4 regions of the Bacillus sp. GW823-FHT06B01 genome follow, and region 4 is predicted to be linked to each of the others. Evidence: riboswitches for the same ligand, from Rfam matches in the RefSeq annotation. Region 4 holds a riboswitch; each other region holds the start of a gene.
What was found. A riboswitch is a leader RNA that binds a small molecule or an ion and turns the genes downstream of it on or off. The one in region 4 is predicted to bind S-adenosylmethionine.

Region 1 (6,033 bases), on a different contig from region 4:
GTAATGCAATATTTATTGCATATGTAATCTTATAATGAATTCGAAATTTACTTAAGCTACTCACAAATTTGCTTGGATCAGTCGTATATATATAAATAAGTGTAAATGGTAATAACGTAAAATATTTTAATGAAAGTGTAGCTGCATAAAATAATGTTTCATATGTAATTGTTGCATATCCGATATGTAAAAACGAAGTATATGATTCGGTTAATTCGGATCCATGAGTTGGTGTAATAAATAAAATCATGACAGAATTTAATAAACTAAATGTAAATATAACAGTAAAAACAATGCAAATTTTACGAAATGGAATTTTAGCAATAAACAGTCCGATACATCCAATCATAAATACAAATAGCAATATACGAAAATCAAAAAACAAAAAAGTAAGTGTCATACAAAAGATAAATAACAACAATTTCACTGCTCCATCCATGCGATGAAAATATGTACTATACACCTTCCTCCCTCCTAATATCCTCAAAATAATATTCCATAAACCTTTCAGGATATGAAATTCCACTAAATTTAACTAGTTTGAATAAAGAACTTTCCCTTAGGTTCGCCCTTTGTAACGTTTCTGTATCTCCTAATACAACGCACGCGGAATTATTCGCAATAATTTCCCCTTCATCTAGAACAATCGCTCTGTCTGCATATTCTAAAGCGAGATTCATATCATGTGTGATAAAAATAAAAGATATTCCCTTTACAGCTAGTTTTCTAATAAACGACATAAACTGTTTATAATGATAATAATCTTGTCCCGCTGTCGGTTCATCTAATATGATAAGTTTCGGATTTGCTATTAGTACAGATGCAATCGTTACTCTCTTCTTTTGTCCATAACTTAATGCCTGAATTGGCCAATTTCGAAATGGATACAAACCACAAAGTTTTAATGTTTCTTCCGCTCTAAGCTTAATTTCTTCCTTTGAAAACTTTTTTAATTTTAATGAAAATGAAACCTCTTCTATAACAGTAGGTTGTGTAATCATATGATTTGGATTTTGCATCACATAACATATAACCTCACCACGTTTACGAATAGACCAAGAATTGATATTTACTTCATCAAATATAATCCTATCATTTTTTGTTTTGTTTATGCCTATAAGACTATGAGCTAATGTTGATTTCCCGGCTCCATTATGGCCCAAAAGTGCTACAATTTCACCTTCATATATGGAGAAATTTACATTGTCCAATACTTTTTGTTTATTAGGATAGGAGAATGATAAATTCTCTACTTTCAATAATTCTTTTTTTGTAGGAGTACCTTTACAAGAAACTTGCTTCTCCATCCACTCATTTATTACGCTACGAACACTTTCCCTTTGAAGATTTTCAAGTGGGTAGTATATTACGTCATTATTACCATCAAACTGCAATTTCTTTAATACTTCTACGTACATAGGCTCTCTTAAGCCGATAGATGGTAATATATTTGACGCTAAAATCTCTTCTGGTGTCCCTATCGCAACAATTTCCCCTTCATTCATTAAAATGATTTTATCTAAATCCAGGTTTAACATTTCTTCTATTCGATGTTCAATAATTACAATTGTTTTATTATATTGTTTATGTATGCCTTTAATAAGTTCTATTGTATGTAAACTACTTGCTGAATCTAAATTTGCTAACGGTTCATCGAACAATAATATATCAGCATTTGTTGTTAACAAACCTGCTAAAGAAACAGTTTGTTTTTGCCCTCCTGATAATTCATGTGGACTTTGTTTATGAAAAGCATGCATCTTTACCTTTTTTAATGAGTTCGAAACAATCTTTTTCATATCATCTTGATTTACACATTCATTTTCTAAATAAAAAGCTACATCCTCTTCTACTGTAAGACCAATAAATTGAGCATCTTGATCTTGCAAAATTGTGCCTACCTGTTTACTTAGTTCAAAAACACTCTCTTTCCTCGGGTCTTTTCCGGCAATTAAAATATTACCAGTATTAATCCCTTCATAAGAAAAGGGGATTAGCCCATTTATACAATGAGCTAACGTTGACTTCCCTGAACCACTTCGTCCAGCAATTAGTACTTTTTCTCCAGGGTATATATGAAATGTAATGTCTTTTACAGTAGGCTGCGCAGCATGTTCATATTGAAAACTGAATTGTTCAAAAGAAATGATTGGTTGCATGTTAACATCCCTACTTTTCAATTTTTAAATGTGTATGTTTCTTATTAGATTTAGCTAGACCTATTGTAATTGGCAATCCAAGAACTAAAAATACAATAACATCCGCAATTGTCGCTCCTAATACTTGTATAACAATTTTGTCAAATGGTTCTCCCATCACAATAACATCGAATGCCCCAGCAAATATAATAGCAATGACAATACCAATTAACCCAGTAATGGCTAAATAAGAAATATCCCGCTTATTATACGTCCCGTTTTTCACACTAAAGCTAACTCTTTTTTGAATGAGTCCCATTGCAAAGCCGATAATGCCTGAACTAATAACCCACCCCCACCAAATACCCCATCCAGCGATTGTATCTGTTACGGTATGACCGATAAGTCCTATTAACAGTCCTGCCACTGGACCAAATAACGCTCCAAAAACGGTTAAAATAGCTAATGCAGGTTTAATAAATGTATTTGGTGCAATAGAAAATCCCCAAAGTCCTAATATCCCGTATAATGCTGCTCCAATTCCGATTGCTACTACTAACTTTGTTGATAATTTGTTCATTACAATTCCCCTCCCGTATTAGTCAACTTTTATTACTCTATATTTATTTTGAAAATGAATTATGCATCGACACTCCCTTTCTATACAACAAAAAATGACCCCTTACATAAGAGGTCATTTTCTTCACGTTCAAGAATCCTCTTATCTTCCAAAAAACACGTCGTGTCCTCTGCGGAATTAGCACCTTCCTATAAAGTTATATAGGGGTTGCTGAGGTTTCATAGGGCCGTTCCCTCCACCTCTCTGGATAAGTATTAATTTGTAATTCGTATTATGGCATTAATAAGTGTAAATTTCAACACTTTTCTAATTATTTTTATTTTTCGTTTAACGGTACATTTAAATCATTGTATTCTTATCGGAATTATGAAATAATGAATTCAAAATAGTAACGGGAGGAATGTACGATGAAAGTAATCGGTTTAATTGGTGGACTAAGTTGGGAATCTACATCGTTATACTATAAACATATTAATACACTTACACTCTCTCAATACGATCAAAATGCGAAGCTTGTTTTATATAGCATGGACTTTGGTGAAGTAACTACTTTATTACAAAATCATCAATACGAAGAAGTGAAAAACGAATTAGTCACAGTTGCAAAAAAGGTTGAAAAGTCCGGGGCTGAATGTTTATTAATGTGTTCCAATACGGTCCATTTATTTGCTGAAGAAGTAGAACAGGCAATATCTATTCCACTTCTTCATATTGGTGATGTAAGTGCTAAAGAAATGGTAGAGCAGAATATAAAACGGATCGGACTATTAGGTACGAAACAAACGATGGAACAAGACTTCTATAAATCACGTCTAGCGAACTATAACATTGAGACAATTATTCCAAATAAAGAGGAAAGAAATTTTATTCATCATGTTATTTTAAATGAATTAAGTAAAGGAATTATTTCAGAAACATCAAAAGAAAAGCTATTACAAATTACAAACTCATTAATTCAAAATGGCGCAGAAGGTATATTGCTAGGCTGCACTGAAATACCATTGCTCATTTCCCAAAACGACCTTACTGTACCTGTTTTTGATACCGCTTTTTTACATGCAAATACTGCTGTGCAGTTTGCAGTATAATAATATAAAAGCATAAAGGTAGTGCCTCTATGCTTTTATATTGTCTAAACTATTTATTTAAAAGAGATGTAATCACTGCAATTGCTTCTTTAGTACCACCACATTCTAAAAAACTATCATTCAGTTTTCGTATACCATGTTTATATTTTTCATTTGAAAGAACGTCTGTTACCGCTTCATTTAAAGTTTGCACATTAACATTCTCTTTCAATAACCGATGTGCGGCTTCAAGTTCAGTTAATCTTTGCGCTATCATTGGCTGGTCTTTATCGTGTGGAATTATAACAAATGGGACATTAAAATAAATGGCATCGTGTACGCTATTCATACCACCATGTGTAATGAAAACATCTGCTTCACTTAATATTTCTGATTGGGGTACGTATGAAGCAATTATAAAATTGTCTGGCGCTTTCTTAATTTTTGAACGATCATTTCTATCACCAATTGCCATTACAACTATTCCATCAAAATCCGAGAAAGTATCAATGCAAGTATTAAAGAATGGTTCAAGTCCTTCAAGCAGTGTCCCCATTGAAATATAAATAACTTTCTTATCTTTAAGTAATTCAAATGGAAACTGTACATTTGTTTTACGCTTTGAAATACTCGGTCCAATAAAAATGTTATTTCTTCCAAATAAATCGCTATTAGGTTGAAAATAGCGACTTGTGTACACAAGAGTAATATCTCCCTTGTTATGCATAAATTGAAGATTATTTTTAGGTGTTACTCCAAATTCATGTTCCATTTGATATAGTAACTGTTCAGAAATTTTATCAGGTTGGTATGGTATTTCTGCATTTGGATGAAAAGGTAATGTTTCCAAAAAATTTGGAGGAATTAAAAATATAGGAGAAGAAACTATGCCTAGAATTTGTAAATACTCCTTTACTAACTCTCCAGCGCCAAATATATCATAAATTACGAAATCAAAATGTATGTTTTCACATAATTGTTTCGTAATTTCTAATATATATAAAGAAGTTTGAACATGTACACGAAAGAAAGAATTCAGCCCATCTGGAGTTTCAGAATCAATAGAAATCTCCTTTAATAAATCTGGATGTGTATATACAGTAGCTCCCAAATCTTCAATTCTGCCTTTAAATTGTTCTGTCGTAATATAATGTACGTGATCACCTCGTTCAGTATAGGCTTTGACTAAACTTAATGTAGGATTTACATGTCCCTCCGCTGGAAAATTAACCACTAAAATATTTAGCACTTATTTCTCACTCCTTACATTTCAATTCGCTTATTAAGCATACTGTAATTATTACCGTCAATCTTCACCTAATAGTCCTAATACGCTTGCTACTTTAGGTTGATAAATAATTGTTAGTGATTAAATTAAAAAAGGCATCTACATAAGTAGATGCCAAACCGTGATAAGGAGTGTTCTGTGAGGTTAGAATAAGCTTTTCAGCTTGTCCTATGCTATCAATATATGATTTATTTTATAAAATGTGAATAATTGATAGAATGATTTTACCTCTTTATCACCCATTTTGAACCTATTTCTAAATAAGTCGACTCTAGTTTCTGTACTATTTTATATGTTTTAACCTTCTTGAGAGCTATCTATTTTTATAGTTTCTCCAGTCAATCTCTTATTTTTCAGTTCAAAATAAGCATCTAAAACTTCTTTTCCAATATCAGAGTTAATACCAGATTTATCATTAATAACCCACGGCACAACTACAGAGAATGCTACTTCAGGATTATCATACGGGGCATATCCTGCTAACGTTAAATTATAACATTCTCTTCGCTCACCTTTTTCATTTCTTCCAATATCACTTTCTCCACCGTATACTGTCTGTGCTGTCCCTGTTTTACCTGCTGGCTTATAAGATGCTTTTTGGAACGCCCTTACTCCTGTTCCATCACCTTCTTGGAATACCTTTCTAAATCCTTCTTTTACTTGATTTATATATTCCTCTTTCATATCTATCTTATTTAAAACGATTGGTTCTACTGTATGCACCACTTTACCAATCTCATCTTTTTGCGACGTTTGCTCTCTTACCTCTTGAACAATTTGTGGCTTCATTCGATATCCACCGTTTGCGATTGTTGAAATATACTGTACAAGTTGAAGTGGCGTATAGGTGTCATACTGGCCAATTGAGTAGTCTAGTAAGAAACCAGGTTGATTATCTTTTTTACCAATTTGTCCAGCTGTTTCATTTGGTAAATCAATACCCGTTGGAACACCTAATCC
Region 2 (6,033 bases), on a different contig from region 4:
TTGCGCTTCTGTTTCTTGCTTTGTAGGCATTAAATTTAAGATAGCAATTTTCAATGCCCGGATATCTTGTGTTTCTGCTCGCTCTTTCGTCATTACAAAAATATTTTCCTTCTGCAACACTTTGCGAGCTGGTAAATCTCTATCAATTATGATCGGCATGTTCTTTGCCTCCGACTAGCGCTGCTTCTAAATCTGCAATAATATCAGAAACATCTTCTATACCAACCGATAAACGAATTAAATCTGATGTAACGCCAGCTAGACGCTGATCTTCAGCACTTAATTGTCTATGCGTTGTGCTAGCAGGATGTATAACACAAGTTCGTGCATCCGCTACATGCGTTACGAGAGTTGCTAGTTTTACATTTGCGATAAATTCTTTCGCTGCTTCTAATCCGCCCTTAATGCCGAATGTTAAAACACCACTAGCACCTTTTTTCAAATACGTTTGTGCTAACGAGTAATTTTCATTACTATCTAATCCCGGATAATTCACCCATTCAATACGTTCATGGTTAGCAAGCCACTTAGCAACTGCGAGAGCATTTTCACTATGACGCTCCATTCTTAAATGCAACGTTTCTAAGCCGATATTGCTAATATACGCATTAAATGGGCTCATACAGTTTCCGTAGTCTCTTAATAATTGAACACGCGCCTTCACAATATAAGCTGCTGCACCAAAATTTTGAACGTAACTTACGCCGTGATAACTTGGATCCGGTTCAACAAGTTCAGGATATTTCCCATTTGTCCAATCGAAGTTCCCTCCGTCAATAACAATGCCGCCTAAAGAGCTTGCATGACCATCAATATATTTCGTCGTAGAATGAACGATAATATTTGCTCCGTGCTCAAATGCTTGGCATAAATAAGGAGTTGCTAATGTATTATCCACAATAAAAGGTACTTCTAACTCTTTCGCTGCATCTGAAAATTCTTTGAAATTTAAAACGTTCATCGCTGGATTTCCTAACGACTCTGCATAAACAAGTTTCGTCTTATCATTAGCAAGGGCCACAATTTCATCAGCACTTAAATTCGGATTAAAGAACGTAACGTCAATACCAAGCTTACGCAAACTCACTCCAAATAAATTAAACGTTCCGCCATAAACTGTGGAAGAACAAAGCAAGTGGTCTCCGCTACTACAAATATTTAAAACAGCAAGCATAATAGCAGCCTGCCCAGAAGCCGTTGCAACAGCTCCTACACCACCCTCTAAATCCGCTAACTTTTGCTCAAATGCAGCTAAAGTAGGATTTCCAATACGCGTATATATATATCCTTCTGCCTCTAAATTAAATAGCGCTGCTAAATCATCTGAAGTATCGTATTTATACGTTGTACTTTGATAAAGTGGCAAAACACGCGGTTCACCATTTTTTGGTGTATAGCCACCTTGCACACAAATTGTTCCTTTTCCCCATGATTCTCCCATCTCTCATTCTCCTTTCTTTTATACAAAATAAAAAAACTGCTCCTTTCCTGAAAACAAGAAAGGAGCAGTTTGAAAACACGCTCTAAAGGCTCTTTCTTATCTTTCAGGATTATTACCTGCAGGATTTGGCACAATTCCGTTATACGGCTGTTGCCAAGGTTTCATCGGGCCTGTCCCTCCACCTTTTCTTGATAAGACTATGCAATTACCGTTGATTTTATAGCAATAATTTCCTAATGTCAATCAGTTTTTCTGAATGTTCTAAATTAAATACAAAGAATTTGACATGCATAACAAAAGAAATATATTCCATATTCATTTGAAAAAGACCTTTTAAAACCCTCGATTACTATATAAAATTAAGTAAGTAGTTTAACTGTATAACATTTCAAATTCTCACGAGACCTCAATATATTGAATAAGCCAACCTCTCAAAAAGATACTATACATATTCATTTCGCAGGAGCATATTGAATCCTTTCAACATTAAAGCTTACATAACGGAGGTATAACATGACAAATACAAAGGACATGCACTATATACTCGTCCTATACGGCATTCTTTTAGGCTCTATAGTAGGAGCTACAGTCTGGCTATTTTTAGTTACAATAAATATCGGCATTCACTTTATTTGGGGATACTTACCTACTATTTTCGCTTCTCCCCCGTATTACACTATTTGCGTCACAACTATCGGTGGTATTCTCGTTGGTTTAACTCAAAAGTATTTCGGTACATATCCACGTCTTATGCCAGAAGTGATGGGTGAATATAAAAAAACAGGTAGAATTGAATACCGTTTTGTACATAAAGCTACTTTAACTGCGATTATCGTTTTAATATTTGGAGCTAGCTTAGGTCCCGAAGCAGCACTTGTTGGAATTATCGGTGGACTTTGTACATGGGTAGGGGATCGCTTTACATTTGCCTTAAAAGGAATGAATGAACTAACAGAGGTTGGAATTGGCGCTACTTTAAGTGTAATTTTTAACGCGCCGCTATTCGGTTATTTAGCTCCAAATGAAAATGAGGGTGAGCAAATTAACGAATTTTCTAAAGGAAAAAAAGCAATTGTATATTTAGCTACTACTTTCGCTGGTTTTTCCGTTTATTTATTACTTAGTAAATTCGATAATCGCGGATCCTTTATCGTTGATTTTGGGGAAGGTTCCCTTTCTCTTAATGAATGGATCGCCTTTCTACCACTTGCTAGTATTGGTGCTATAGTTGGTTTCTTTTATTTCAAATTTGAATTCACATTAGAGAAATTAATCCATCCCTTCAGGGAATACAAACTATCACTTGGAATTATCGGTGGTATTTTATTAGGAATTACAGGAACTGTTCTCCCGTACACGTTATTCTCAGGAGAACACCAATTAAAAGATTTAGTCGTTGAATGGAGTCATTTATCCTTCTGGGTACTACTTCTTTCAGGTGTTTTAAAATTATGTATTACTGCCGTTTGTTTAAATACAGGTTGGCGCGGTGGACATATTTTCCCAATTATATTTGCTGGATCTAGTATCGGATATGCTATAGCTTCCATTATCCCGATAGATCCAATCGCTTCGGTAGCCATCGTCACGACAGCAATTTCAAGCTATGCATTAAGAAAACCAATTGCTATAACATTACTATTACTCATGTTTTTCCCGCTCAATTTACTATTACCGATGCTTGGAGCGGCAGCGATTGGTAATGCATTTCCACTTCCTAAAAATAACGAAGCTACAAACGAATAAAAATAGGCAGTAGGGACAAAAGTTCCACTGCCTATTTTTATTACACACGTTGCTTCAATAACGCGTATAACTCTTCAAAATTTTGTACTTCATATGTTGGCACAATCTCGCTATTATTTGATTTCTTTTCTGGATTAAACCAACAAGTATCAATTCCCGCTACATATCCACCTTTCATATCAGCACTTAACGAATCCCCAATAATGAGCCCTTCTTCAGGGGAAAAATTAGGAATTCGTTCAAAAACATAATCAAAATACTCTTTCATCGGCTTTTGGAATCCCGTATCTTCAGAAACGAAAATATCTTTAAACAAGGCATGTAATCCTGCATTACGTAAACGTTTATCTTGCGTCTTAGAAATACCGTTTGTCACTATATATAAATCGTACTCACTTTGAATTTGACTTATAAATTCAAACGCACCTTGCATAAGTTGGTCTCCTTCTTCTAAGTAGCTACGATAATTATTTTCGAATAATACTCCATCTACTTCTTCCCCGTACTCTTTAAACAAAATTGAAAACCGCGTATTTACAACTTCATCACGGTTCATTTCACCTTCCTCAAAAGCATCCCAAAGACTTTTATTAATTTTTTTATAGTGCCCTTCAACCTCGCTAGTTAGAGGAATCCCTTTCTCTTCAAACAGCATACGTAACGCCATTTTCTCCGCCTTCTGAAAATCTAACAATGTATCATCTACATCAAATAGCAATGTTTTATATTTTTTCATAAGCCCTTCACACTCTCTTTTCTACAAAAACAAATTTATGTAAATCGTATCATTCCTTCTTGTAAACATAATAGGAGATATCTCATACTAAACATGAGGTGAAAATATGAAAGTCAGCAAAAATAGCGAAGAAATCTCTCATTACATGCAAACTTACAACTTCCATACTCTTTTTTCTTTTGATGTCTTACCGTATGCTGAACTACATTCCTTTCAAAAGAGAGAAAGGATATGTAATGAAGGTGTTGATGTTCCTTATCTTTATTACTTAATTTCCGGAAAAGCGAAAATATATATGAGTCACAAAAACGGGAAGGTCTCCTTAATTAACTTTATTCAAGCACCTTCGTTCATTGGAGAATTAGGGTTAATTGGCGTAGAATCCGTTACGAAAACGGTGGAAGTGATTGAAGATTGTATGTGCTTAGCGCTTCCTCTTAAAGATTGTCAGCATCTTTTGTTGCAAGATGCTACATTTCTACAGAAACTATGTAAATTTATCGGTGAAAAAACAATTAGCCGAACAGAAAGTTACGCCAAAAACAATAGTTATCCGTTCGAAAATCGATTAGCGGCGTTTATTCTATTAACAGAACAAAATAACAGTTATACAGAAAAACATACCGAGGCTTCGGAATACTTAAATGTCAGCTACCGCCATCTTTTATACGTATTAAACCAGTTTTGCCAGCAAAATTACTTAAAAAAAGACGGAAGAACCTATTACATACAAGATCGAATTCAATTAGAAAAACTGGCTGATGAACTTAAAATATAAAAAAGTAGCATTAACGTTTACCTGTTAATGCTACTTTTTTATAGTGACGATTCTATTTTCAATTAAAATTTGCTTGCTACTTTAGCTGCTTCTTCAAGACCAGCTGTAATGATCTCTTCTGCTTTATCTGGGAATTGGTTATGTCCTTCAATAACTACTGTTTCCATATTTGTTGCACCGAAGAAGCCCATCATGCTTGCTACATATTTAACAGCCATTTCTACTTCAGCTGCTGGACCTTCAGAATATACGCCGCCGCGCGCGTTTAATAATGCAATCTTCTTATCTCCAATTAGACCAACTGGACCTTCTGGCGTATATTTAAACGTTTTGCCAGCTCGGTTTAAATAATCAATATATGTGTGTAGCACTGCTGGAATCGTTAAGTTCCATAATGGGAAACCGAAAACGACTTTATCAGCTTCTAAAAATTGATTTAAATACTTATCAGCAACTGCTACTGCTTTTGCTTCCTCTTCAGTTAAATCAAATCCTTTACCTGCTTTGAATGTACCATTAATCATATCTACGCCTACATATGGTAATTCTTCTTTATGTAAGTCAAGTTCTACTACTGTATCATTCGGATGTGCTTCTTTATAGTTTGCTAAAAATGCCTCGTATAATTTCACACTAACTGCTTGTTCCGCTGGGCGGTTGTTTGCTTTTACAAATAAAACTGTTGCCATTGTTTTTCCTCCTAGTACTCACTCTTCTGTTGTTATATGCTTTCAAAAAAGGTATCCCTTGTAATTGTTGTTTTGTTGCTTACAAACATATTTTATCTTTATATCAAGACAATTTCGTCCTCACATAGACGTATTTTTCCATAAAAAAAGTCCACCTTCTAAAGGCGAACTAGGTCTTACGACTTTTGTCTTATACAATTCCATTTTTCACTGCATATAATGCTGCTTGCGTGCGATCAGATAAATTCAACTTACTCAAAATACTACTTACATGCGCTTTTACCGTTTTTTCTGTAATAACTAAAACAGAAGCAATCTCTTTATTACTCATCCCTTTAGCTAATAGCTGCAACACTTCATTTTCTCTCGCCGTTAGCACATCCACTTGAATAGAAGGTTCTTCTTCCTTTTCTTCCACAGGTAATGTTTGAGAGAGAAGAGTATTTGCTATATCTGGATGTAATTGAATATTACCTTTATATGCGCTTCGAATAGCTTCAACAAGCTGATCGGGTTCTACATCTTTTAAAATATACCCACTTGCCCCCGCCCTTAACGCTGGTAAAACATGCGCCTGATCAGAAAAGCTGGTTAATACAATTACTTTCACATTTGGATATTCTTTTTTGATGCACGCCGTCGC
Region 3 (6,033 bases), on a different contig from region 4:
TCTTCTTTCGTTTGCAATCCATCCCTATCTGCAATTTCAATAAGCCTCGTTAAATCATATCCCGTTGTCCATAGTTCTGGTAAGACAATCACATCTGGTCTTTCCTTCATCGCTTCGCTTATTTTATTTTTAGCATTCTCAATATTCTTTTCTACATCTCCAAAGGCAATATCCATTTGAATACATGCGACTTTCATTTTGTCAGCCCCATTCTTAATTTTTTCTTTACAAAATACTGGAAAGATTATATCATTTGTCACTAGAATTGTAACAACTTTCAAAAGAGGTGGAAAGTATGAAATTATTTCAACCTTCTAAGATAGTAACATCATTGCCTACACAATTTTTTGCTTCACTTGTTGCAAAAGTTAACAAAGTCGTTGCAGCTGGTCACGATGTTATTAATCTAGGTCAAGGTAATCCAGATCAACCAACACCGCAGCATATCGTAAAAGCTTTACAAGATGCTGCTGAAAAGACCATTCATCATAAATATCCGCCATTTCGCGGACACGAAAGTTTAAAAGAAGCCGTGGCAACATTCTATCAACGCGAATATGATGTAGTAGTAAATCCAAAAACAGAAGTTGCTATTTTGTTTGGTGGAAAAGCTGGATTAGTAGAATTACCACTTTGTTTTACAAACCCTGGTGATACTATTCTCGTTCCAGATCCAGGCTATCCAGATTATTTATCAGGAGTTGCTTTAGCAAAAGCACAATTTGAAACAATGCCGCTTATTGCAGAAAATAATTTTTTACCAGATTATACAAAAATTGATGCCACTACCGCTAAGCGTGCAAAGTTAATGTTTTTAAACTATCCAAATAATCCTACCGGTGCTACTGCATCAAAAGATTTCTTTGATGAAACGATTCATTTTGCTAATAAACATAATATATTAGTCATTCATGATTTTGCTTACGGTGCGATTGGATTCGATGGTCAAAAACCTGTTAGTTTCTTGCAAGCAGACGGTGCTAAAGATACAGGTATTGAAATTTACACTCTATCGAAAACTTTCAATATGGCTGGATGGCGCATCGCTTTTGCTGTGGGGAATGAAAGTGTGATTGAGACAATTAACTTATTACAAGATCATATGTATGTTAGTATTTTTGGTGCAGTTCAAGATGCTGCCCGCGAAGCACTATTAAGTTCACAGTCTTGCGTAATAGACCTTGTAAATAGTTACGAATCTCGAAGAAACGCTCTTGTTTCAGCTTGTCACTCAATTGGTTGGAATGTAGACATTCCAACAGGCTCATTCTTTGCATGGCTTCCTGTTCCGAAAGGATATACATCTGAGCAATTTTCTGATATTTTACTAGAAAAAGCACACGTTGCAGTTGCTCCTGGTGTTGGATTTGGTGAGCATGGCGAAGGGTATGTCCGTGTTGGTCTCTTGCATACAGAAGATAGATTACGAGAAGCCATTAATCGAATTGATAAATTAAATTTTTTCAAAAAGTAATTGACAACATGAAAAATATCTGACAAAATTCAGTTATCTTAAAAATTTAAACATTTCTAAATACTTCTTATCAAGAGCAGGTGGAGGGACGAGCCCGACGAAACCCGGCAACCGATCTACAATTGTAGACACGGTGCTAATTCTCGCAGCATTACGCTGACAGATAAGGAGCTGGTTGTAAAAAAACCTCTCCTTAGCTGAGAGGTTTTTTTATTTAACTAGGAGGTTTTAACAATGAGCGGAATTATAGCGACGTATTTAATCCATGATGATTCACATAACTTAGAAAAAAAAGCTGAGCAAATTGCACTCGGTTTAACAATTGGCTCTTGGACTCATTTGCCACACTTATTGCAAGAACAATTAAAACAGCATAAAGGCAACGTCATTCATGTTGAGGAATTAGCTGAACAAGAACATACCAATTCGTATTTACGTAAAAAAGTTAAACGTGGGATTATTAAAATCGAATATCCGTTATTAAACTTCAGTCCAGACTTACCAGCAATTTTAACAACTACATTCGGAAAGCTATCACTTGATGGCGAAGTGAAATTAATCGACTTAACATTTTCAGACGAGTTAAAACGGTATTTCCCTGGTCCGAAATTCGGGATAGATGGCATTCGAAATCTTTTACAAGTGCATGAGCGTCCCCTTTTAATGAGCATTTTTAAAGGAATGATCGGACGAAATATTGGGTATTTAAAAACGCAATTACGCGATCAAGCAATTGGTGGTGTAGATATAGTAAAAGATGATGAAATATTATTTGAGAATACATTAACACCACTTACGAAACGCATTGTATCTGGAAAAGAAGTTTTAGACTCAGTATATGAAACATACGGACATAAAACGTTATATGCCGTAAATTTAACAGGACGAACTTTTGATTTAAAAGAAAATGCGAAACGCGCAGTGCAAGCTGGGGCAGATATTCTATTATTTAATGTATTTGCTTACGGACTAGATGTACTACAATCACTTGCAGAAGATGATGAAATCCCAGTTCCTATTATGGCACACCCTGCTGTAAGTGGTGCTTATTCAGCATCCAAGTTATATGGAGTTTCCTCTCCATTATTACTAGGAAAGCTACTACGTTATGCTGGTGCTGACTTTTCATTATTCCCATCTCCATACGGAAGTGTTGCACTAGAAAAAGAGGAGGCTCTTGCTATCTCAAAATATTTAACTGAAGACGATGCATTTTTCAAGAAGAGTTTTTCTGTTCCGTCTGCTGGTATTCACCCTGGTTTCGTTCCCTTTATTCTACGAGATTTCGGTAAAGATGTTGTTATTAATGCTGGCGGCGGGATACATGGACATCCGAGTGGAGCGCAAGGGGGCGGTAAAGCTTTCCGTACTGCAATTGATGCTACTTTGCAAAATACACCACTCCATGAAGTAGATGACATAAATTTGCATAGTGCACTACAAATATGGGGAAATCCCTCTCATGGGGTGAAATTATGAGTATTCAAGTATTTTGTGATTTCGATGGCACGATTACAAATAATGATAACATTATGTCCATTATGGAAAAATTCGCACCACCAGAAGCCGAAGAAGTAAAGAATAGAATTTTATCACAAGAGCTGTCTGTTCAAGAAGGTGTTTCTCAATTATTTCAATTAATACCTACTAGCCTACACGATGATATGATTCAATTTTTAATAGAAACTGCTGAAATCCGTAGTGGTTTTCATGAATTTATACAATTTGTAAATGAAAATAACATTTCTTTTTACGTTATATCAGGTGGAATGGATTTCTTCGTCTATCCACTCTTACAAGGAATCATTCCAAAAGAGCAAATTTACTGTAATGAAACAGACTTTTCAAATGAATTCATTACAGTTAAGTGGCCTCATCCTTGTGATCATCATTGTCAAAATCATTGCGGATTATGCAAATCATCTTTAATCCGTAAATTAAGTGATACGAATGACTTCCATATTGTGATTGGAGATTCAATTACTGATTTACAAGCTGCGAAACAAGCAGATAAAGTATTTGCTCGTGACTTCCTTATTACAAAGTGTGAAGAGAATTATATTGCTTATACACCGTTTGAAACATTTCACGATGTTCAAACCCAATTAAAACATTTGTTGGAGGTGAAATCATGAAACAACTTTTTCGTCAATGGTATGACTTAAGCGAGATAAAAAAAGAATTAACAACACGAAATTGGTTTCCAGCAACGAGTGGTAATATTTCTATAAAGGTTAGTCATGAGCCACTTACTTTTCTTATTACAGCAAGTGGTAAAGATAAAACAAAAACTACTCCAGATGATTTTCTATTAGTAGATCATCTAGGGGTTCCCGTATTAGAGACTGAATTACGCCCTTCAGCAGAAACAATATTGCATACACATATTTATAACAATACGAATGCTGGGTGCGTACTTCATGTTCATACAACTGATAATAATGTCATCACAAATTTATATAGTGATGCAGTCACCCTTCAAAATCAAGAAATTATTAAAGCTCTCGATATTTGGGAAGAAGGTGCAACAATTCACATTCCTATTATCGAAAACCATGCCCATATCCCAACGCTTGGAGAAAACTTCCGAAAGCACATACAAGGAGATTCGGGAGCAGTATTGATCCGTAACCATGGTATTACCGTATGGGGCCGAGATAGCTTTGATGCAAAGAAAAGATTAGAAGCTTATGAGTTTTTATTCCAATTTCATATAAAACTATTATCAATTCAAGGAGGCGTTTCTAATGGCGCAAATTCGTATTCATGAAGTAAATACTCGCATCGAAAATGAAGTGGAAGTATCTAAATTTCTACAAGAGGAAGGCGTTTTATATGAGAAATGGAACATCTCTAAACTTCCTACTTATTTAAATGAAAATTATTCGTTAACAGATGAAAACAAGGCTGAAATATTAGCTGTGTTTTCAAAAGAAATCGCTGATGTTTCAGCGCGCCGAGGTTATAAAGCACATGATGTAATTTCACTTTCAAATAGCACACCTAACCTTGACGAATTATTAATTAATTTCCAAAAAGAACACCATCATACTGATGATGAAGTTCGCTTTATTGTTAGTGGTCATGGCATCTTTGCTATTGAAGGAAAAGATGGGAAATTCTTTGACGTTGAACTTGAGCCAGGCGATCTCATATCTGTTCCTGAAAATGCAAGACATTATTTTACCTTGCAAGATGATCGTCAAGTTGTAGCTATTCGTATTTTTGTTACAACTGAAGGCTGGGTTCCAATTTATTAAGGTAGTTAGTTGAATAAAAGGACTTGGATCCCCTTTTCCAACCTTTTATTCACTCTACATATATACATCCTCCTATGGAACAGGCTTATTTCCAAAAATGAAATAAGCCTGATTTTTTATTTTCTCAAGCATATGATTCCGTCTATTCCAAAACAATCTCCCCTTCTATGTTTTAAGCGAATTTTTTAACACTTTTTGAACATTTATTGAACTTTTTTTGAATTTTTTCTGAAAATTCTGTTTTGTATATGATATACTACAATTAAATAAAAAGGAAAAGAATATCGCAAACAGAGGGGGATAATCATGAGTTTACTTATCGCACTTATACTAGGGGTTACGTGTGGAGCACTTCCTGTTATTCTAGGAGCTATTATGGAAGAGTTGGAAGTTGGTGTTTTAGGTTTTGTCGCATCTTGTGTAAGCGCTTTATTTTTCGGCTTATTCGGTGCTATTCCTGTTTCAATTCTGTGTGCATTTTATATAGTACGCCATGCTCGTGCAAAGCAATTCGGTCCTAATCACATCGCGCAAGTTATTCCATTCCCAATCGAACGATGCCGCCGGGCTTCTAGCTTATAATTATAAAATTAAAAATAAATAAAAGTCCTCAAATGAGGACTTTTATTTATTTTCTTCTAGAAATTGAAACAATTCTTGTAGGTGCAAGACGTCTTCACTATAGCTAACAGATACGTGACATATACCGTCAATCTCTGCTTGCATATAAAGGTCAACTCCATCTCGATCATATTTCAATGCCAAATAAAAATCCATTTCTTCTAACATCTTTTTTGAAGTTCGAATAACATAATGCCCCTTCTCATCTCTTCCATATTCGAATTCCGGCTCAAAATCATACTTTTGTTTAAAAGCTTCTTTTTGTTTCTCATTAATTTGTATACAAATTGCTCGTTGTACAGTATCAATCATCTCATCAAATTTTTGAAGATCCATCTCATTTACCCCTTTATGTATTTTTTGTATAACACTTGTGTTCCGCTATTCTCTTCCCCATCTTTTATTAACTCTTCATACAATTCCTTCGCCAAACTTAAACCTGGTACTGGTAATTGTAATTTTTCAGCCTCATCTAAAGCTATCTTCATATCTTTCATAAAGTGCTTTACATAAAACCCTGGTTCAAAATCTCCCTTTAACATTCGAGGAGCTAAGTTACTCAATGACCAACTACCTGCTGCTCCCGTTGAAATACTTTCTAATACTTTATCCGGATCTAGTCCAGCTTTTTTTGCATAAGCAACAGCTTCACATACTCCAATCATGTTAGAAGCAATC
Region 4 (6,033 bases):
ACCGATTATTGGAGGACAATTGCTACAGTTTACAACATGGCGCGGTGTCTTCATCGTTCTTGGAGCAATTAGTGTATTCATGTTAATATCAGCTACTTTTGTATTACGTGAAACATTACCTATCGAAGAAAGAGAAACAGGTGGATTGTCAGGGACGTTGGCGACGTACGGAAAACTGTTAAAGGATCGTCTGTTTATGGGATATGCATTGTCACAAGGGCTAGTAACGGCGGCAATGTTTGCATACATTTCGGGCTCACCATTTGTGCTGCAGAACATATACGGAGCATCACCACAGCAATTTAGTTTATTCTTTGCGATTAACGGTATCGGTATTATTATTGCTAGTCAGGTAACAGGTCGTTTAGCAGGGAAAGTGAATGAGAAGACATTATTTGTTGCTGGTATTATTATTGCAGCTGTTGGCGGTTTATCTTTACTACTGACAATCGTACTAGGAATAGGTTTAATTGGTGTTTTATGTTCGTTATTCCTTGTCGTATCAAGTGTCGGGGTTGTATCAACAACTGGATTCTCGTTAGCGATGAGAAATCAGAAACAAGCCGCAGGAACAGCGTCGGCCTTATTAGGATTATTACAGTTCATTTCAGGAGCACTTGTTGCACCGTTAGTAGGTATTGGCGGAAGCAATACCGCATTACCGATGGGGGTTGTGATAGCTCTTTGTGAAATTGGTGCTGTGTTATGTTATCTATTTATGGCCAGAAGAAGTGAGAAGCAGTTTGAACTGCAACAAAGACAAAATTTAGAGGCTTAATTTATACAAAAGAGCTGATTCAAACATGTGTTGAATCAGCTTTTTTTTCATTTCTTTGAAATAACTTATACAGTGTTGTAAGGTGATGCAAAAGTTATTTGTATAAAGTGACGATACTGTGACAAAAATGTTGGTGTGTATATTAAGGTATCGTCTTAAGTGTAAAAAGTAGGGTGTTCTCGGTATAATAACAAGTGGAGATAAAAGAAACTATAATGAGTAATAGCTGTAGATAAAAGGAGAAGAAGAGATGAAGAAGGTTTTGGGTATTGCTGTAATGGGAAGTATGCTCCTTCTAGCAGGGTGTAATGGAAATAAAGATACGAAAGAACCGAAAGAAACGGTAGAGCAATCTACTGAGCAAACAGAAGAGATGAAAGAATACCGTGCAGTACATGAAAAATACGATATGAAAATGAATAAAGAAATTAATAAAGCACTACAGTTATTTGAGGTGGCAAAAGAAAAGGGCGGTAAGGAAATAACGAATGCTACATATAAAGAAGATGTGCAAAAGGTAACGACTAGCATGTTAGAAGATATTGATAATATACGTAAAGAAATTCGTGTTCCAAAGTCGAAAGAGCAAGAACATGAGGTGTACGCTGGTTTCTTGAATGAATCGGAACAAGCAATGAAAAAATTACAGAAGTTAGCTAAAGAAGAAGACTCATCATTGATTCGTGATATAGAAATTAACTTTGCAACAGCATCGACATACTATAAACGTTTTCAAGCAGAAACGAAAAAATAACCTTGCGCGTGCAAGGTTATTTTTTTATTGTCTAAAGTATTTAAATAGTACGGCACAACCTGCACCAAGCAATATTAAACTGCCTACAAGGACTCCTATAACGATTAAAGTGGGTTTATCCATCATTATTTTAAGTATCCTAAATCTTTACAAGCTGTTTTAACTTTGCTGTACTTTTGCCATTTACGACAAAAAGAAATAGCAGCTAACTTATATACATCTGCTATAATTTGTGCAGCAATTGCTGCGCCCACGAATGCAGCAACAGCCGCAGCTGCAGCAACTAATACTGGAATTACCGCTTGTTGTACTTCTGGCGTAGCTGACATATAAAGAGCATTTTTATTTACCTTAGCATCTTCACTATTTACACCTTCAAAAATATCTTTCATAACTTCTTGTGATTGAGTTGTGAAAAAGATCTCTAATTCTTTTACTTGTTCTTGTGTAAGATTAGAATTATTTAGATTTTCTTTATTAAACTTGTAAATTCCATTTTCTAATGAAAGACCTGCTTTAACGGCATTAAATCCATTATTGAATTGTTCCTCGCTAACATTTTCAATAACATCTTTTGTAACCTCATCAATAACCGCAGCCTTTGTTTTTTCTTGTAACGGAATTGTAAAACACAATACCGCTACTAATGCCATTACTAGCACTTTAGTCCATTTGAATTTGTGTAATGTTTTCATGTAGCAACCACCTTTTTTAATGTTTTTTACCCTACAACAAAATATTAAAATGTATGGGATTTTAATACAAGTCTGGTTGTCTATACATTTTTTTGGTATAATTAACCTGTAAAGAAATGTAAACTTCATGAAGTGTACCATTGGGAATTATCAGATTTTCATCCTTTTATTGGAATGTGAAATTGTAGTTCAAGTCGGAGAAAGGCACCTTAGGGTGTCTTTTCTTTATTAAAAAATATAATAAGTATCTTTGTCGATTTTTCAATATATACATACCTTGCCCCCTATAGTATAATAAATGTTGTAATTATACATTATTTTCCTAATGAATCCTATATAGTTAAAACCATTTTTTATCAAGATGTTTTTTTGAAATCGATATATAGGCCTTGAACAAACAAAAAAATGTAAATCTTTCATTTGTTTATTAAGTTTTAGTAATTTATAAAATAAAATCAGCATATCATTGGTAAAAAAAAGGAGAGTGTTTGTTAGTGGATCCATTTACTTCACGTTTTGCGAAACGATTTTTTATTACAGTTGGGTCAGCTGTAGGGTTATTTTTGATAGGAGCTATGATTAATAGCGAAGCCATAGCATTTTCTTATCTGCTTGCTTTGTTTGGGATTCCTATTTATTTTGTGATTCAGGATAACAAAGGGAAAAACAGCTGTAAAGAAATTGTTCGTAATAAGTATAATCAAACCAGTATATTGACACTAGAAGTATTTCATCATTCAGATTTTGGATGGGGATGTCTTACGTTAACAAAAGAGGCGCTAATTTTCGTTCCAAAGAAAGGTGATATAATATATATTCCTCATAGTAATTATGCGGAATATGGTTATAAAGGCCTTGGTACTGGCGATTATATAACAACTTCAACAAAAATCGGGAATACGAATATGAGTATTAATAATACGAGTGAGAAAAAAGCTCCTGTATTCTACCTTATTGGGCACGATGGTACTGAAGTCCAATTGCATACAAGAAAAAACAAGCAGATGTATAATGCTGTCAAAAAAGCACTTGGTCGAGATAATAGTCATGTTAAAAGTAATTATTAAGAAATTGAAATGCAATTATATTTTCTTTTATTAGTTTTATAATAAGTAATTAATGCGAATAAGTGTTACAAAAAACCATTTCATATTGGAATGGTTTTTTTATGGTCTAGTAGGGGCCCACCATATCGTATCAACTTAACAGAACAGGTTGCCCCTAAAACGATAAAAATGAACTTCGGTGCTATAAAACACACAAAATTTCCGTTTGGGGGGTATTCTAAAATCTTAGCTTGATGGGTATGGGGTCCCGCCAACATTTCGTGGAAAACATACGCTAAGGGTATTTGTGAATATTTTCCTTAATATGTATTTTATGCGTTTTGCTGGTACTACTCCTGTTAAGTATAAGTGAAAAAACGCGATTTAGATAAACTTCTTATTAAAAACTGATTTTTCTAAATATATCCAATTTGATTGACTTTTCATTTTTTCAGAATTATAATTCGAAATATACAATTTGAACCAAATAATAATATAGCAATTTACTTATCCAGAGAGGTAGAGGGACTGGCCCTATGACACCTCAGCAGCGGGTTCTGTAACAGGAACACCGTGCTAATTCCAGCAAGCAAGTCTTGAAAGATAAGTGATGGGCCTTTGTTTATTAAGCCTTGATCTTATTTTTTAAGATCAAGGCTTTTTGTATTTTAAGAAGCGGAAAAGTAATGGGAACAAATATGTCAATAAAACAAAGTAAATTCATTTGTTTAGGAGGTTATTGAAGTGTATGTTATTAAAAAACTATCGGTTATGGTGTTCACGCTATGGGTCATTACGACAGTAACATTTTTGATTATGCATATCATTCCTGGGGATCCATTTTCATCAGATGCGAAAATCTTTCCAGAGGAAGTAATACAAAATATGAGGGCGAAGTATCACCTCGATGAACCGTTATGGAATCAATATGTCGCTTATTTAGATGGCGTAGTTCATTTTGATTTTGGTGAATCTGTTCAATCGACGGGGCAAGGCGTATCAGAAATTATAACGACAGGATTTGGTCCATCAGCGATTATTGGTTTACAAGCACTTGTTATTTCATTATTAGTCGGAATTGCAGCAGGTACATTTGCAGCTCTCTATCATGGGAAAGTAATTGATTATAGTGTGAGCTTACTTGCGATTCTCGGTATTTCTATTCCAAGTTTTATTTTAGCACCATTATTTATACAAGTATTTGCAATTCAATTTGAACTTTTGCCAGTAGCGTCTTGGGGCACATTCGAACATACGGTATTGCCATCCTTCGCATTAGCGTTAGGGCCAATCGCGGTTATTACAAGATTTGTTCGTTCTAATATGATTGAAGTTTTGCAGAGTGATTATATTAAGCTAGCGAGAGCGAAAGGCATCCCGATTAAGAAAATTATTATAAGACATGCTCTTCGAAATGCGATTGTTCCAGTACTTACATTTGTTGGACCGTTAATGGCTGGACTTTTAACAGGGACTTTCGTTATTGAAAAAATATTTTCCATTCCTGGTCTAGGAAAATATTTTGTGGATAGTATTTTTAACCGGGATTATCCGGTCATTATGGGAACAACGATTTTCTATAGTGCATTATTAATTTCTTGTATTTTCATTACAGATATTATTCACCGTATTGTTGATCCGCGTATTCGTTCTATTACGTAAGGAGGGGGGGCATTTAAATGGGAGCTTATGAAATCAATAAACAGTTATTAACGAATGAGGAGAAAAAAGAATTAACGATAAATAAAGATCAGCAAACGATTAGTCGGAAGAAGGAAGTGTTTCGCAAGTTTATATCAAACCCTATAGCAGTTTTAGGGGCAGTGACGTTATTACTAATTATTATTTTCTCACTGGTTGGCGAAAGTTTAACGGCATTTACTGCGAGTGAACAAGTAAAAGAAGCAACAAACCTCCCACCTAGTAGTGAGCATTGGTTCGGAACAGATGATTTAGGAAGGGACATATGGGCGCGCACCTGGGCTGGAGGGAAAATTTCACTAACAGTTGGATTAGTGGCAGCGGCTCTTGATATAGGAATAGGTGTACTAATCGGGGGCTTTAGTGGATATGTGAGAGGACGTAGTCGCCTTGGAACGTTAATTGATGAGTGGATTGTACGAGGGATTGAAGTGTTATACGGTATCCCATATTTATTAATTGTTATTTTATTATTAATCGTTATGAAACCAGGGCTTTTTACAATTATTATTGCCCTTGCATTAACAGGATGGATTGGCATGGCACGTCTCGTTAGGGCACAAGTATTATCTTTAAAGCAAAGAGAATTTGTTATTGCAGCGGAGCGATTAGGTACATCGCATATGAAAATTATATACGGGCATTTAATTCCGAACTTAACAGGCATTATTATCGTAAATTTATCATTTACAATTCCAGCAGCTATTTTCTCAGAATCATTTTTAAGCTTTATCGGACTCGGAGTACAATCACCAGCAGCGAGCTGGGGAACGATGACGAACGATGCACTCGGGACATTACTAAGCGGAGAATGGTGGCAATTATTCTTCCCAGCAATCATGATTGCACTCATTATGTTTGCATTTAATGCAATTGGTGATGGTTTGCAAGATGCAATTGATCCGAAGATTGTAAAACGGAATCGAAAGGAGAAAAAACATGGGACAGCTCTTATCTTTAGAAAACGTAACATTGGCCGTTGAAAAAGAGAGTAGTAAGCAAACAATTGTGAAGCATGTTTCCTTTTCTATTAATGAAGGTGAAATCGTTGCACTTGTA

Region 1: another riboswitch for S-adenosylmethionine. It lies ahead of AC1Q8N_RS03235 (ECF-type riboflavin transporter substrate-binding protein); the one in region 4 lies ahead of AC1Q8N_RS27215 (ABC transporter permease).
Region 2: another riboswitch for S-adenosylmethionine. It lies ahead of AC1Q8N_RS19025 (bifunctional O-acetylhomoserine aminocarboxypropyltransferase/cysteine synthase); the one in region 4 lies ahead of AC1Q8N_RS27215 (ABC transporter permease).
Region 3: another riboswitch for S-adenosylmethionine. It lies ahead of mtnW (2,3-diketo-5-methylthiopentyl-1-phosphate enolase); the one in region 4 lies ahead of AC1Q8N_RS27215 (ABC transporter permease).

Annotation. Positions count from the first base shown of each region.
Region 1 is NZ_JBXAHR010000001.1:598,775-604,807, forward strand. It holds gene AC1Q8N_RS03225 (energy-coupling factor transporter transmembrane component T family protein) at 1-463, opposite strand, end outside; gene AC1Q8N_RS03230 (ABC transporter ATP-binding protein) at 456-2,159, opposite strand; gene AC1Q8N_RS03235 (ECF-type riboflavin transporter substrate-binding protein) at 2,170-2,718, opposite strand; SAM riboswitch class I at 2,857-2,972, opposite strand; gene AC1Q8N_RS03240 (aspartate/glutamate racemase family protein) at 3,126-3,806, shown strand; gene AC1Q8N_RS03245 (macrolide family glycosyltransferase) at 3,856-5,034, opposite strand; gene AC1Q8N_RS03250 (peptidoglycan D,D-transpeptidase FtsI family protein) at 5,371-6,033, opposite strand, start outside.
Region 2 is NZ_JBXAHR010000004.1:88,398-94,430, reverse strand. It holds gene metA (homoserine O-acetyltransferase MetA) at 1-159, opposite strand, end outside; gene AC1Q8N_RS19025 (bifunctional O-acetylhomoserine aminocarboxypropyltransferase/cysteine synthase) at 143-1,441, opposite strand; SAM riboswitch class I at 1,535-1,639, opposite strand; gene AC1Q8N_RS19020 (chloride channel protein) at 1,955-3,187, shown strand; gene AC1Q8N_RS19015 (YjjG family noncanonical pyrimidine nucleotidase) at 3,228-3,923, opposite strand; gene AC1Q8N_RS19010 (transcriptional regulator YeiL) at 4,030-4,701, shown strand; gene AC1Q8N_RS19005 (FMN-dependent NADH-azoreductase) at 4,764-5,390, opposite strand; gene AC1Q8N_RS19000 (response regulator) at 5,581-6,033, opposite strand, start outside.
Region 3 is NZ_JBXAHR010000002.1:782,898-788,930, reverse strand. It holds gene AC1Q8N_RS11245 (carbon-nitrogen family hydrolase) at 1-281, opposite strand, end outside; gene AC1Q8N_RS11240 (pyridoxal phosphate-dependent aminotransferase) at 296-1,474, shown strand; SAM riboswitch class I at 1,539-1,644, shown strand; gene mtnW (2,3-diketo-5-methylthiopentyl-1-phosphate enolase) at 1,709-2,953, shown strand; gene AC1Q8N_RS11230 (2-hydroxy-3-keto-5-methylthiopentenyl-1-phosphate phosphatase) at 2,950-3,609, shown strand; gene AC1Q8N_RS11225 (methylthioribulose 1-phosphate dehydratase) at 3,606-4,244, shown strand; gene AC1Q8N_RS11220 (1,2-dihydroxy-3-keto-5-methylthiopentene dioxygenase) at 4,222-4,734, shown strand; gene AC1Q8N_RS11215 (hypothetical protein) at 5,041-5,316, shown strand; gene AC1Q8N_RS11210 (DUF3909 family protein) at 5,359-5,691, opposite strand; gene AC1Q8N_RS11205 (NAD(P)-dependent oxidoreductase) at 5,697-6,033, opposite strand, start outside.
Region 4 is NZ_JBXAHR010000009.1:69,059-75,091, reverse strand. It holds gene AC1Q8N_RS27235 (multidrug effflux MFS transporter) at 1-778, shown strand, start outside; gene AC1Q8N_RS27230 (lipoprotein) at 1,029-1,532, shown strand; gene AC1Q8N_RS27225 (hypothetical protein) at 1,658-2,227, opposite strand; gene AC1Q8N_RS27220 (hypothetical protein) at 2,722-3,294, shown strand; SAM riboswitch class I at 3,778-3,883, shown strand; gene AC1Q8N_RS27215 (ABC transporter permease) at 4,018-4,935, shown strand; gene AC1Q8N_RS27210 (ABC transporter permease) at 4,953-5,957, shown strand; gene AC1Q8N_RS27205 (ABC transporter ATP-binding protein) at 5,914-6,033, shown strand, end outside.